3 regions of the Martelella mangrovi genome follow, and region 3 is predicted to be linked to each of the others. Evidence: riboswitches for the same ligand, from Rfam matches in the RefSeq annotation. Region 3 holds a riboswitch; each other region holds the start of a gene.
What was found. Region 3 has a riboswitch for cobalamin ahead of ABID12_RS13520 (epoxyqueuosine reductase QueH). Riboswitches for the same ligand answer to the same signal wherever they lie in the genome.

Region 1 (4,808 bases), on a different contig from region 3:
CCATCTTCGAGCGCGAGGTCTCGATGGAAATCACATCCGTATCCATCGCTGCAATCGCATCGATGATGTCGTTGAACTCCGAATAGCACATATGGGTGTGGATCTGGGTTTCATCCGCAACCCCCGAGGACGAAAGCCTGAAGGCGTCGATTGCCCAGTCGAGATAGGTCTTCCACTCCGATTTGCGCAGCGGCAGGCCTTCGCGCAGGGCGGCTTCGTCAATCTGGATAATGGCAGCGCCTGCGGTTTCCAGATCGACAACCTCGTCACGGATGGCAAGCGCGATCTGGGCGCAGGTCTGCGAACGGGGGATATCGTCGCGCACGAACGACCAGTTGAGGATGGTGACCGGACCGGTCAGCATGCCCTTGACCGGTTTTTCGGTCTTCGACTGCGCAAACCGCCACCAGTCGACCGTCATCGGCGCGGGCCGGGAAACGTCGCCGAAGATCACCGGCGGGCGGACATAGCGTGAGCCGTAGCTCTGCACCCAGCCATGCTTGGTGAAGGCGAAGCCGGAGAGTTTTTCGCCGAAATACTGGACCATGTCATTGCGCTCGAATTCGCCATGAACCAGCACGTCGAGGCCGATGTCTTCCTGAAAGCGGATCGCCTTTTCCGTCTCGGTCTGAAGAAAGCCGTCATAGGCCGCCCGGTCGAGATCGCCGCGATTGAAGGCTGCGCGGGATTTGCGGACTTCGCTGGTCTGCGGGAAGGAACCGATTGTCGTCGTCGGAAACAGCGGCAATCCAAGCTTCATGCGCTGAAGGGCAATGCGGTCGGAAAAGCGGCTTTTGCGCTTGCGGTCGTTTTCGCTGACGGCGGCAAGCCGGGCGGCAACCGCATCATTGTGGACGCGCGGCGAACGGCTGCGCGCGGCAAGGGCGTTGCCGGCAGCCGCAAGCGCCTCGTCAATCGCTTCGCCGCCAAGCCCGCGGGCCAGGGCGGAAAGCTCTTCGAGCTTCTGGACCGCGAAGGACAGCCAGCTTTTCAGTTCCGGATCGAGTTCGGTTTCCAGCGCGACATCGATCGGCACATGGAGAAGCGAGCAGGACGGTGCGATCTGAACCTTGTCCGCGCCGCGCGCCTCGATCACCGGACGCAGCCGCTCGAGAAGTGCGGGAAGGTCTGCCCGCCAGATGTTGCGTCCGTCGATGACGCCAAGCGAAAGCACCTGTTCGGGCGCGGCCTTTGCGAGAATGCCATCCAGCGCATCAGGCGCGCGTTTGAGATCGAAATGCAGACCGGCAACGGGCAGGTTCAGTGCCGTCTGCGCATTGTCGCCGAGGTCGCCGAAATAGCTGGCGAGCATGAGCTTCAGCGCCGGTACGGCCTTGGTGAGGACGTCATAGGCGTTTTCGAAAGCTGCACGTTCATCGTCCGTCAGGTCGAGCACCAACGCGGGTTCGTCGATCTGCACCCATTCTGCGCCTGCTTCATGGAGCCTGATGAGCAGCTCGGTATAGACCGGCAGAAGACGCGGCAGCAGCGTGACCGGTTCGAAATCGGATCCCCGCGCCTTGGCGAGTTTCAGGAAGGTGACGGGGCCGAGAATGACCGGACGCGTTTCGATGCCCAGCGCCCTGGCTTCAAGGTAGTGATCGACCGGCTTGGTCGAGGACAGTGCAAAGGTCTGATATTCCGTCAGTTCGGGCACGAGATAGTGGTAGTTGGTGTCAAACCACTTGGTCATTTCCAGCGCGCGCACGTCGCGCCCGTGTCCGGCATGGCCGCAACCGGCATCGTCAGCGCTCGTCTGTGCGCCGCGCGCCATGGCAAAATAGGTTTCAAGCGAGACGTCACCGCCGGTCCAGCCATATTCCTGCGGAATTGCGCCGACCATGACCGCGGTGTCGAGCACATGGTCGTAGAGCGAGAAATCATTCGACGGGATCACATCGATCCCTTTTTCTTGTTGCAGGCGCCAGTTCTTGCGGCGCAGATGTTCGGCCGTATCGAGAAGTTCGGCAGCGCCGGATTTGCCGGACCAGCAGGATTCCAGCGCGAATTTCAGTTCACGTCGTGCGCCGATGCGCGGAAAGCCGAGGCTTGCGACGGCAGGTTTCGTATTTGGCATTTCATACCCCAGACAAAGTTGGGGGCATGGGTTGGCGGAAAGCATGAGAAAACACCGCGGGAGTGACCTCCCACGCCGGTTTCGCAGCACCACCGGGACACCCCGCCCGTGGACAGTTACAAGGCTCTGGCAGGTCTCCTGGCTTGCGGGTCGGCGCGCCTTTCCGTCTTCCCGGTTGCCCAGTGACGATGTGGAAAGGCACTCTCCGCTTACAGTTGCGGGGGCAGCTCCGGAATTGCCGCTGACAATGATGTCGCACAGCGCACCGGATTCCCTCTTGGCGCGGGGATGGGCATCAACCCATCACAGCGAACCAGAGCGGATGCAGTGTTATCCGACCGGTATCGATTGTCAATTGATATAAAGATATATTTATATAATTAATTCGTTATGTCATTACGAGTGTCTTTTGGGACTTTGGTCTCTGTGGTCGGTCGCCGATTGCGCAAAACTCTGGCGAAAAGTTCACGCATATTGCCGGTTAGGCGTTTCGCACGATGCCTGAAAAAGGCTAAAAGGCGAGCGGGAAGACGGTCGGTTTGTGCGCAATTCTCCGCGTGGGGCGACCGAGAGCAACAGGGAAGACGGAACATCATGGCAAATGTCGCAGAAACGATCATTCTCAACGACGGCTGGACGGCGACGTGCGACGACGCAGACGTCGCAGTCGAACTGAACGTTCCGGGCGATGTTCATTCCGCCCTGCTTGCCGCAGGCAAGATCGAAGATCCCTACTGGCGTGACAATGAAACCCTGACGGACTGGGTGCACCGTTCGGTCTGGACCGCAAAACGGTCGTTCAATCTGGAAAGCATGGACAACGGGCACTTCACGTTGCGTTTCGAAAGCGTCGATTGCCTCGCCGAAGTGCGTATCAACGGCAAACCGGTCGGGCACTGCGAGAGCCAGTTCCTGCGCTATGACTTCGACATCACCGGCTTTTTGCGCGAAGGCGAAAACCTCATCGAAGTGACATTCCTGTCCAATTCCCTGGAAGCTGCAAAAAGGGCGGAAATCTCCGATTTCCCGATGCCGTTTTCGACCAATAGCCGCATCGGTCACCTGAATTTCCTGCGCAAGACGCAGTGCCATGGCGGCTGGGACTGGGGGATCGCGCTGTGCCCGCTCGGTTTTTACGGCGATATCGCGCTTGTGCGCACCGGATCGATCCGTCTCGATGATGTGGCCATCCGTCAGCGTCACGAAGATGGCGCCGTGGAACTGGATGTGACGCTCCACGCCTTTGCCTTCGCGCCGGCGGTCGAAGACGCCATCGTGGAAATCGATGGCCACCGGGCAACTGCGACGCTTCATGCCTTTCCCGGTGAAAATCGTGTGACCGTGACGGCCCGGGTGGAAAGCCCGCGCCTGTGGTGGCCGGCCGGTCATGGCGAGCAGGCATTTTATGACCTGTCCGTTTCGCTTGGCGGCCAGACACGGGATTTCCGCATTGGCCTTAGAGATGTCGCGTTGCTGACCGACGAAGACGAGATCGGCAACCGCTTTGCGTTCAAGGTCAACGACCGCGAGATCTTCATGAAGGGCGCCAACTGGATCCCCGGCGACGCGCTGCCCGAACGCGCTACACCCGAACAGGTGCGCGACCTTCTGCAGTCGGCTGTCGACGCCAATATGAACATGATCCGCATCTGGGGCGGCGGGCAGTATGAAGCCGACTGGTTCTATGAACTGTGCGACGAACTCGGCCTGATGATCTGGCACGATTTTATGTTCGCCTGCAATCTTTACCCCGCTCATGAGCGGCACTGGCTCGATCTGGTGCGCAAGGAAGCGCGCCAGCAATTGCGCAGGCTTTCGCGTTTTGCGGCAATGGCATTGTGGTGCGGCGACAACGAACTGGTCGGCGCCCTGACCTGGTACAAGGAGAGCCTTGAGAACCGCGACCGTTATCTGGCGATCTATGATCGGTTGAACCATGCGCTGGAAGAAGCGGTGGAGGATGAGGATGTCGGTCTGCCGTTCCGTCCCTCATCGCCCTCCGTCGGTCGTCTCGATTTCGGCGACGGCTGGCATGTGGACACGTCCGGCGACATGCATTTCTGGGATGTCTGGCACTCGGCGAAGGATTTCGAGCACTACCGCACCGTCAGGCCGCGCTTCTGCTCGGAATTCGGTTTCCAGTCCTTCCCGTCCATGCGGGTGATCAGGAGCTTCACCGATGAGGAAGACCGGAATGTCTCCTCCGCCGTTCTGGATGTTCATCAGCGCAATGAGGGTGGCAATAGCCGGATTGTCGAAACCATTGCCCGCTATTTCCGCTTTCCCGACAGTTTCGAGGATATGGTTTACCTCAGCCAGCTCGGGCAGGGGCTGGCCATGAAGACGGCAATCGAATTCTGGCGGGCCAACAGGCCGCGCACCATGGGCACGCTGTTCTGGCAGTTGAACGACACCTGGCCGGTGGCAAGCTGGTCGAGCCTTGAATATGGCGGTGGCTGGAAGACCACGCAGTATCTCGCCCGCCGTTTTTTTGCCGATCTGATGGTGACCGCCCAGCCGGACCCCGATACCGGCGCGATCACGCTGCTGGCCGTTTCCGACAAGACCGATGATACGCCGGTCACGGTCCGGCTGCGCAGCGTCGATGCGACATCCGGCAAGGTCGCCGAGCTCGGCGATTATCCGGTGGCGGCGAAGGCTGCCGGTGTTGTCGAAGTGGCGCGCATCCGGCCGGAAACCCTGGAAGAAAGCGCCTTTCTGGTCTTCGATT
Region 2 (4,808 bases), on a different contig from region 3:
CTTGGGGCGCGGTGGAACTGTTTGCCCCGCAGGGCGGCGAACCCGCGGGCGAGACCGTCAACGAGGACGCGAGCGAGGCCGCGCCGGCTCAGTAAAGCTCACATCGAGCAAAACGACGCGTCCGCTCTGGACTTTGTGCCGTCTTTGCAGCTAAGTCATGGGCCCGGAAGGGCGGCATGGCGGCCCTTCGCGCTATTTTTCCGCCGCAACGGCGCCTGAAAAGCCGAGGAGCGAACGGCGATGCCGAAGACCGATATAGCAACACGGGTCTACGACCATAGCTGGAAGCTCGACCCGATCATCCGCAGCCTGCTGGATACGGATTTCTACAAACTTCTGATGCTGCAGATGATCTGGAAACTCTATCCGGACGTCAATGCGACATTCTCGGTGATCAACCGCACGACCTCGGTGCGCCTAGCCGACGAGATCGACGAGGGCGAGTTGCGCGACCAGCTCGACCACGCGCGCGAGATCAGGTTGACCAAGAAGGAAATGATCTGGCTGGCCGGTAACTCGTTTTACGGCCGTTCGCAGATCTTCGAGCCGGAATTCCTGACCTGGCTCGCCAATTTCCGCCTGCCGGAATATGAACTCACCAAACGCGACGGCCAGTATCAGCTCGATTTTCACGGCCGCTGGATGGAAACCACGATGTGGGAGATTCCAGCACTTTGCATCATCAACGAGCTGCGCTCCCGCTCGGCCCTGAAGGATCTCGGGCTGTTCACCGTCGATGTCACCTATGCCCGTGCCAAGGCCAAGATGTGGGCCAAGGTCGAGCGGCTGGCGGCTCTCGACGGCCTGAAAATCTCCGATTTCGGCACACGGCGGCGCCATTCCTTCCTGTGGCAGCGCTGGTGCGTGGAAGCGCTGAAGGAAGGCATTGGCCCGGCCTTTACCGGCACCTCCAACGTGCTTCTGGCCATGGATACCGATCTGGAAGCCGTCGGCACCAATGCCCATGAACTGCCGATGGTCGCAGCCGCTCTTGCCGAAACCGACGAGCAACTGGCCGCAGCGCCCTACAAGGTGATGCAGGACTGGAACAAGCTTTACGGCGGCAACCTGCTGATCGCACTGCCCGATGCCTATGGCACCACGGCGTTTTTGCGCAATGCGCCCGAATGGGTTGCCGACTGGACCGGCTTCCGCCCCGACAGCGCCCCGCCAATCGAAGGCGGCGAGAAGATCATCGACTGGTGGAAGAAGATGGGCCGCGATCCGCGCGAGAAAATCCTGATCTTTTCCGACGGTCTGGACGTGGACGCGATCATCGAGGCCTACAAGCATTTTCAGGGCCGTGTGCGCATGAGCTTCGGCTGGGGCACCAACCTCACCAACGACTTCATCGGCTGCGCGCCGCACCGCGTCGGCGGGCTGAAGCCGATTTCCGTCGTCTGCAAGGTGACGGATGCCAATGGCCGCCCGGCCGTCAAGCTTTCCGACAATCCGCAAAAGGCGACCGGCGACCCGAAGGAAGTCGAACGCTACCTGAAATTCTTCGGCTCCGAAGACATGTTCGACCAGCCTGTGCTGGTGTGAAAGCCCAACCTGTGGCCGAAAAGCAATACCCGGATTTGTTCGTACAAATCACGGGGTTGGCTGCGTTGACACTGCGGATGCGCGCCGCATAGATTGCGCGCGGATCAGGTTCCGTTCGCAAGAACGGATGAAAAGGGAACACGGGACAGGGCGCTTGCCTCAGGCCGTGGCTGCCCCCGCAACTGTAGCCGCAGAGCCGTTTCCATGACGTCACTGGATTGATCCGGGAAGACGGAAACAATGGCGATGACGCGGAAGCCAGGAGACCTGCCCGATCCCGTCACCCTTGCCGGAACACGGGGTTCTTGTTTTGGCGCGGTCTGCCGTCGCGGTGACATTTCGAAACGATGTTGCCGCCGACGGGACAGGATCGCGACCGGGTGTTTCCGCGTCAAAAGCAGTTGTCCCCGACGGGCTTTTTCGGCCGGCGTCACGCCGACCGCCTTGGGGACATGGAATGAACAAATCTCTGCTTGCGGCCTCTGCCGCGCTTTTGGCCCTGATACCGGCACAGCAGGTGCTGGCGCAGGACGCCGCGCCTTTCGACGATGTCGTGACCGAGCTTGAACCGGTCTATGTGACCACGCCTTTGCGCCGTCCTTCAACGATCACGCAATCAACCTCCACCGTGACGGTGATCGATGAGGAAGATATCGCAAAATCCGCAGCGCCCGACCTGCCGTCGCTTCTGCGGAAATATCCGGGCGTCAACATCACCACCAATGGCGGGCAGGGCGCGCAGGCCTCGGTGACGTTGAGGGGGGCAAGCGCATCGCAGACGCTGGTGCTTGTCGACGGCATGCGGGTGGCCTCCGCCACGGCGGGCTCGGCCTATCTTTCCAATATACCGCTGTCGGCCATCGAACGGGTTGAAATCGCCGAAGGCGCGCACTCCGCCCAGTGGGGCGCGGATGCGATCGGCGGTGTCATCAACATCATTACCAGGGACGGATCGGCCTGTGCGAACGGTGCGGCGATCTGCACCACGGTCGAAACCGGTGTGACCTGGCCCTGGGGCGGCTTCGGCACGATCGCCACGCGCGGGATCACCGACAACGGCGTCGATTTCAATCTCGGCCTCTCCCTGATCGGGACCGAGGGTTATGATTTCACCACGCCGGCCAATTCGGTTCATGAAGCCGGGCGCGATGGTTTCCTGCAGGGCTCGCTCAACTATTCGATCGGCAAGGACTTCACCTGGGGCCGGCTCTATTCGGAAGGCTTTTATGCCCGCTCCAACCCGCATTTCGACAGCGCGCCCTATGCCGACTGGGTGACCGGAGACACGGTCTACGGCGCCAATCAGTCGATCCAGACCAATTCGGCCTTCAAGCTCGGTGCCGAAGTGGATCATTCCGACGACTGGTCGTCGGTCTTCGAAATCTACTCGGCCTTCGACTACCAGAAGAATTTCCGCGATGGCCATCCGGAAGCCGACACGCATTACGACACCAACCGGTTTGGTCTTTCCGCCTCCACCACGAAGGAAGTGTTCACCGGCGGAGCGCTCAATACCTTCACCCTCGGTGGCGAGGCCTATCGCGAGACGGTGGACAGTTCCGTCGATTACACCGAGACCAGCCGCAATGTCGGCGCGTTTTATGGCCAGTACGGTCTTGAATACGAGGCGCTGACGCTGAATGCCGGCCTGCGCTACGATGCCGACGAGCAGTTCGGCGGCGCGCTTACTTATAATGCCGGGGTTGGCTATGAACTCGTCCCCGGCCTGACGGCGCGCGCCTCGTTTTCCACGGGCTTCAATGCCCCCACCTTCAACGATCTCTACTGGGCCTATGACGGTTCCTATATGGGCAATCCGGATCTCGACGCGGAAACCTCGAAGAACTGGGAAGCAGGCATCAATTGGGATTCGGGCAACGGCACGGTCATCGACCTCGTCTATTATGAGAACCATATCGACGACATGATCGCCTATGTGTCCGCGCCGCCGTCGTATATCGGCACGATGGAAAATATCGACAAGGCGAAGATTTCCGGTGTGCGGGCGGTCTGGTCGCAAGCGCTCATGGATGATCGTCTCGGTCTTGATTTCGGCTTCGAATATCGTTTGCCCGAAAATGAAACCAGTGACCAGTATATCGCCAATCAGAACCGTCTGAAGTTGACGGCAGCCGCAAGCTGGCAGGCAACCGAGGCGCTCAATCTCAATGCCGATATCGAATATGTCGGCAGCCGCTGGACCAATACGGCAAGCTTTAATCCCCAGCTTGGCGATTATACGCTGGTCAATGTCTCGGCGCTCTACGACATCGATCAGGCCGCCCGCGTCAAGTTCGCGGTGGAGAACCTGTTCGATGAAGACTATGAGACCGCCTACGGCTATAATGCGCCCGGCACCACGGTGACGCTTTCCTACCAAAGGACGTTCTAGATGATGCGGTCGGCGCGGTCGGCTCGAACAATGCTGTCTGTCAAAGCCGTCTGCGCCGGCCTTCTTTGCCTGTTTTCTGCTGTTCCTTCGGCTCTTGCACTCGATGAAGGAGACGCACCGGCCCGTGTGGTCTCGATCAATCTGTGCACCGATCAGATGGCGATGGCGCTTGCGGGCGAGGGGCAGCTCATTTCCATATCGGCTCTTGCCGTCGATCCGGCCGTCTCCGCCATGGCGGAAGAGGCCGCGGCCTATCCGCTCAATCACGGGCAGGCGGAGGAAGTGTTCCTTCTGAAACCGGATCTGGTGCTCGCCGGCAGCTATACCACCCGCGAGACGGTCAACCTTCTGAAACGGCTCGGTGTCCCCGTTGCCGAATTCGCGCCGGAGGCCTCGCTTGAGGATGTGCGCGACAATCTTCTGCGCATGGGTCATCTTCTGGGGCGTGAGGCGGCGGCCGAACGGATTGTCGCGGACATGGATGAAATGCGCGCGGCCCTGCTGGAACAGCCGGCAAGCGGCAAGACCGCAGCGCTTTACTATGCCAATGGCTACACCTCGGGCGAGGGCACGCTTGCCGGCGATATCGTTGCCGATGCGGGGCTCGACAATATCGGCATTTCCGCCGGTATCGATGGTCTCGGCCGCCTGCCGCTCGAACGCCTGATCATGGCGGCGCCCGAGGTTATCATCGGCGGCGACAGCGGCTATGATGCACCCGCACTGGCCGAGGCGCCGTTTGCCCATCCCGCGTTTCGCGCAGCGGCCGAAAAGGTAGAACTCATTGATCTTCCTAGTCGTCTGACGATCTGCGGCGGGCCGTTCAATCTTGACGCAATCGTCCGCCTCAGGAGTGGCCTCGCGGAAGGCA
Region 3 (4,808 bases):
CGGCCGGTTATGCCGCGCGCATGGCGCCCGAACATCTGAAGGGCCGCGCAATTGCCGTGGCCATGGCAGGCACGCCGCTGGCGCTTTCACTCGGCGTGCCCGCGGGAACCTTCCTCGGCGCGCAGATCGGCTGGCGCAGCTGTTTTGCGCTGATGAGCGGGCTGACCGTGCTGCTTGTCTTTTTGGTTCTTGCAAAGGTGCCGGATTTTCCGGGCCAGCCTGCGGGAAAACGCAGCAACCCGGTTTCCGTTCTGAAACGGCCCGGCATTGGCTCCGTGCTTCTGGTGGTGCTGACCTTCGTGCTCGCCCACAACATCCTCTACACCTATATCGCTCCGTTCCTGGGTCAGGCTGGCATGACCGCACGCACCGATACGGTGCTTCTCGTCTTCGGCATCGCCTCGCTGTTCAGTATCTGGATCGTCGGTGTATTGATCGATCGTCACCTGCGGGCGCTGACCCTTTTCAGTACGGGGCTTTTCGCCCTTGCCGCGGTAATGCTCTGGCTTGGCGGTGCGGTACCGGGCGTGGTCTATGTGGCGTGCGCCTTCTGGGGGCTGGCGTTCGGCGGCTGCGCGACCCTGTTTCAGACGGCAGGCGCCCGTGCCGCGGGCCCGGTGGCCGATATTGCGCAGTCGATGCTGGTGACGGTGTGGAACATGGCGATTGCCGGTGGCGGGCTGGCTGGCGGGCTGATGCTCGATGCATTCGGCGTGACCAGCTTTCCGCCGGTTCTGCTTGTCCTGATCGTCTTGTCCCTGTTGCTGATCCTGCGGGCCCGCGGGCACGGTTTTCCCCGGCGGGTATGAGGCAGCACGGCTGGATGACAGGGATGGTATGTCCGCAAAAATGCCCGGCAGAGGATGCTGCCGGGCATTGTCTGATGGTCTCAGGCAGCCGCTTGCTTGTCAGCGCCTTCGGCAAGGGTTTTCAGCAGGTCCGGCATGATCGCCTTGTTCCAGAAATACCCGCAATAATGGGCAACGCCGAATTTCGGCAGGAATTTGTGCGCGGCGTTCATGCGCCGTTCCATGCCCTCGAGGCCGTCATTGCATTCAAGGCCGAGATAGATCGTTGCATCGCCTGTTTCCAGCCGTGAAAGCGGCGCGAAATAGGCTTCGCCCGAGTCCGCCATGGCCGGCAGGTGGAAATAGCAGATACGGCCACCGGCGGCCTTCTGGATGGCATTCGACAGGTCGACCGGCAGGCCGATGTCATCGAGCGGCTGCACCGGATAGGACGGCGAGGTGCCGCAGCAGACGTGAAAGCCGATGGTGACGGCCTCCGGCAGGCCCTCGATATGACCGTTGATGTATTCGGGCGATGTGTAACGGGCGAACAGCGTGTCCTTCGGTTCTTCGGGAATCCAGTCGAACTTCTGTGCCCAGGTGCCGCCGATGTGGATCATCTCGGTGCAGTAGTCGACCTGGATGCACAGCTCTTCTGCCGGGATGACTTCGAGAATCCGGCGGTATTCTTCCTGTAGCGCTTCCTGCCAGGCTTTGAACAGCACGGGCCAGGTCGAAACATCGGGGAAGGTGATCGAGATCACGTCATGGGCGCCCGGGACCGAGCACTGGAAACGGACTTCCTCGGGAATGCGGCCTTCAGACTGCATCTGCTTGAAGATCCTGTAGGAGGCAATCGCATCCTTGGCGTAGGGCAACTGACCGCGCAGGTCGACAGTCGCGCCATCCTTGATCTTCAGCGTCTTGAACATGTGGTAGGGGTGGTCTTTGGGCAGCGTCAGCGGCGAAGGGATTTCCTCGAAGCAGGGCGCCGTCGCCAGCACCATGTTGTTAACCGCGCCGATCCAGCCGCGCCGTTCCGGGTTGGTCTCGCCATCCGGCCAGAAGGCGGCGCGGGCGCCAACCGTTCTGGCCAGCGATTCGAAGACGTCCTCGACGCCTTCACCGGGGATGCCGCCGGAAAACATCACATTCTGGCATATCTGGCACATATTGGGTCCTTTCGTTTGACAATGAAGCGATTTTTGCGGGCGCAGCGGGGTTATTCGCTGTAATAGAGCTTGCCCAGTTCGATGGGCTCACGCCCCTGCTTGCGGCGGTGCATATTGGTGTCGCGCAGCGAATAGACGCAGCCGCAATATTCCTGCTGGTAGAATGCCTCGCGCTTGCTGATCTCGATCATGCGGTTGGCGCCGCCGCCCTTGCGCCAGTTGAAATCCCAGTAGCTCAGCCCCGCATAGGGCGCGGCGGCGCGATGGCCACAATCATTGATCTGCGCCATGTTCTTCCAGCGCGATATGCCGAGCGACGACGTCATCACCGGAAAGCCGTTTTCATGGGCGTAAAGCGCGGTGCGTTCGAAACGCATGTCGAAGCACATGGTGCAGCGGATGCCTCGTTCGGGCTCCCATTCCATGCCCTTGGCGCGCGCAAACCAGTTGTCCTTGTCATAATCGACGTCGATGAACGCGACGCCGTGCTTTTCGGCGAAACGGACATTCTCGTCCTTGCGCAGCAGATATTCCTTCTGCGGGTGGATGTTGGGATTGTAGAAGAAGATCGTGTAGTCGATGCCGGAGGCAAGCATGGCCTCCATGACCTCGCCCGAACAGGGGGCGCAGCAGGAATGCAGCAGAACTTTCCTGTTTCCGCCGGGGGGTGTCAGTTCGGGCCTTTGCAGATCCGTCATGGCAAATCACCTTCCCTCCGGATGCGACAAGCCTCCGGACAGATGCAGACAGACACCGCGCCGTTCAAGCGCGGTGCGACGAAAACACCTTCACGGAAAACCGCTCCCGACACGCCGCCCGCGGTCAGAACAGGTGAATATCTTCAGGCAGGTTTCCTGACTTGCGGGTCATCATTTATCCCGGCCTTCCCGATGCACGTCTCTGCACCAGTGGTATTCCGGGTAAACTCTCCGCCTACAGTTGCGGGGGCAGTTCCGGATTTGGCGAGGCCATGAACCGGATTCCCTTTTAACCGAAGCTTCCTCCGGCACCTGAACGGGTTTGACCAATATCATCACCGCCGCGATGTCAATAGCAAAACGGAAGGTTTGCGCTGTAGCGGTCAGCGATGTGCGCCGCGCTATGACAGGAAGTAAATTATTGATTTCACAGGAAAATAACCTCTTATCCATCGACCTTCAAAGCGTGTTTTTCGCCTCTGGATCGTCAGGCATGGTCTGATGTCCGCCAATCCGCCAATGCGCGGCCTTTGTCCAGGAAAGCCACAGCCGTCGGTAAAGCCCGTTGTTTTCGATGAGATCGTCATGGTCGCCGCGCTCGACGATCCGGCCATTGTCGAGGACGAGGATCTGGTCGGCCTCGCGCACGGTGGAGAGCTTGTGGGCGACGACGATCAGGGTCTTGCCTTTCACCAGTGCGGCAAGCGCCTTTTGCAGGGCGCGTTCATTGGTCGGGTCGATGGCCGCCGTCGCCTCGTCGAGCAGCACGATCGGGGCATCCTTCAGCATGGCGCGGGCGATCGAGATGCGCTGGCGCTCACCGCCGGAAAGCGAGGCCCCGCACTCGCCGACGCGGGTGTCGTAGCCATCGGGAAGCGCCATGATGAAATCGTGGGCCTGCGCGGTTTTGGCAGCGGCCTCGATATCGGCGGGCACGGCGTCGGGGCGGCCGAAGGCGATATTGTCGAAGATCGTCCCGGAAAACAGGTAGACGTCCTGAAAGACCACGGTGATCAGCTCCGACAGCCGTTTCGGTGCCATGTCGCGGATATCGACGCCGCCGATGATGATCGCGCCTTCGTTGACATCCCAGAAGCGTGGCAGCAGGTTCAGGATTGTACTCTTGCCCGCACCCGAGGGGCCGACAATGGCCGTCATCGAACGTTCGGGAACGGAAAAGCCGATATCCTTCAGTACCGGCCCCTTGCCATAGCCGAAGCCGACATCCTCGAAGGCAATGGCGAAACCGTCCGGCTGTCTGGGCAGCGCGGTTTCAGGCAGCGGTTCTGCCGTCAGCACCCGGTCCATGCGGGTCAGCGAGGCATCGGCCTGGCGGGTGAGTTCCATCAGGGCGGTCAGCCCCAGAAGCGGGCTGTAGATGGCATAGACCAGCATCAGCGCAACGATGATCGTCTCGATGCCGATTGCGCCGGTGGCAAAGCGTAAACCGGCTGCGAAAATGACCAGCGGCACGCCGAGCGTCAGCACCATGCCGAACAGCGCCAGCGGCAGGGTAAGCTGCGCCACCATTTTCAGCGACAGGTCACGGAAATCTTCCAGAGAGGCGCGGAAATCCTCGGTTCCGCGGCTTACGCGGTTGAAGGCGCGGATCACGGGCATGCCCTGCACATATTCGATCATCCGGGCGGCAGCCTCGGCCTGCATGTCCTGCCGTTTAAGCCCGGTTTTCGCCAGATAGCGGCTGATGGCGAAATAAAGCGGCATCGACAGGACAATGGAAACGAGGGCGGCAAGCGTCACCGGCCCGTCCTGAAACGCCATGAAGGCAAGCACTGCGACCGGCAGGCCGAAGGCTTCGGCCACGCGCGGCAGACCGTCCGACATGAAGCTTTCGACCATCTGCATGTCGGAGGTCAGCATGGTGACCGTGTCGCCGCGATTGCGGGAAAAGTGAAAGCCAAGCGGCAATTGCTGCAGCCGTTCCAGCATGGCGAGCCGGAGTTCGCCGCCGAGCGCAAAACTTGAAAGCCAGCTATTGGCCGACGACAGATAACTGAAGACGACCTGTCCCGCGAGCGAAAGCGCCGCAAGACCTGTAATCTGCCACACCCATGCTTGTGACGGCGTAAAACCCGGCTCCGTCATGGCGCTGACAAGCCGGATGGCGGCGGCAAAGCCGATGCCGAGCG

Region 1: linked by a shared signal. The riboswitch ahead of metE (5-methyltetrahydropteroyltriglutamate--homocysteine S-methyltransferase) and the one ahead of ABID12_RS13520 (epoxyqueuosine reductase QueH) in region 3 are both predicted to bind cobalamin.
Region 2: linked by a shared signal. The riboswitch ahead of ABID12_RS01820 (TonB-dependent receptor domain-containing protein) and the one ahead of ABID12_RS13520 (epoxyqueuosine reductase QueH) in region 3 are both predicted to bind cobalamin.

The regions. Positions count from the first base shown of each region.
Region 1 is NZ_JBEPLY010000004.1:214,931-219,738, reverse strand. Features, by position in the region: gene metE (5-methyltetrahydropteroyltriglutamate--homocysteine S-methyltransferase) at 1-2,077, opposite strand, end outside; cobalamin riboswitch at 2,189-2,410, opposite strand; gene ABID12_RS07880 (beta-mannosidase) at 2,672-4,808, shown strand, end outside.
Region 2 is NZ_JBEPLY010000001.1:382,557-387,364, forward strand. Features, by position in the region: gene ABID12_RS01810 (hypothetical protein) at 1-95, shown strand, start outside; gene pncB (nicotinate phosphoribosyltransferase) at 241-1,545, shown strand; cobalamin riboswitch at 1,635-1,834, shown strand; gene ABID12_RS01820 (TonB-dependent receptor domain-containing protein) at 2,003-3,937, shown strand; gene ABID12_RS01825 (ABC transporter substrate-binding protein) at 3,968-4,808, shown strand, end outside.
Region 3 is NZ_JBEPLY010000009.1:94,267-99,074, reverse strand. Features, by position in the region: gene ABID12_RS13530 (MFS transporter) at 1-809, shown strand, start outside; gene ABID12_RS13525 (hypothetical protein) at 890-1,960, opposite strand; gene ABID12_RS13520 (epoxyqueuosine reductase QueH) at 2,011-2,658, opposite strand; cobalamin riboswitch at 2,788-2,989, opposite strand; gene ABID12_RS13515 (ABC transporter ATP-binding protein) at 3,118-4,808, opposite strand, start outside.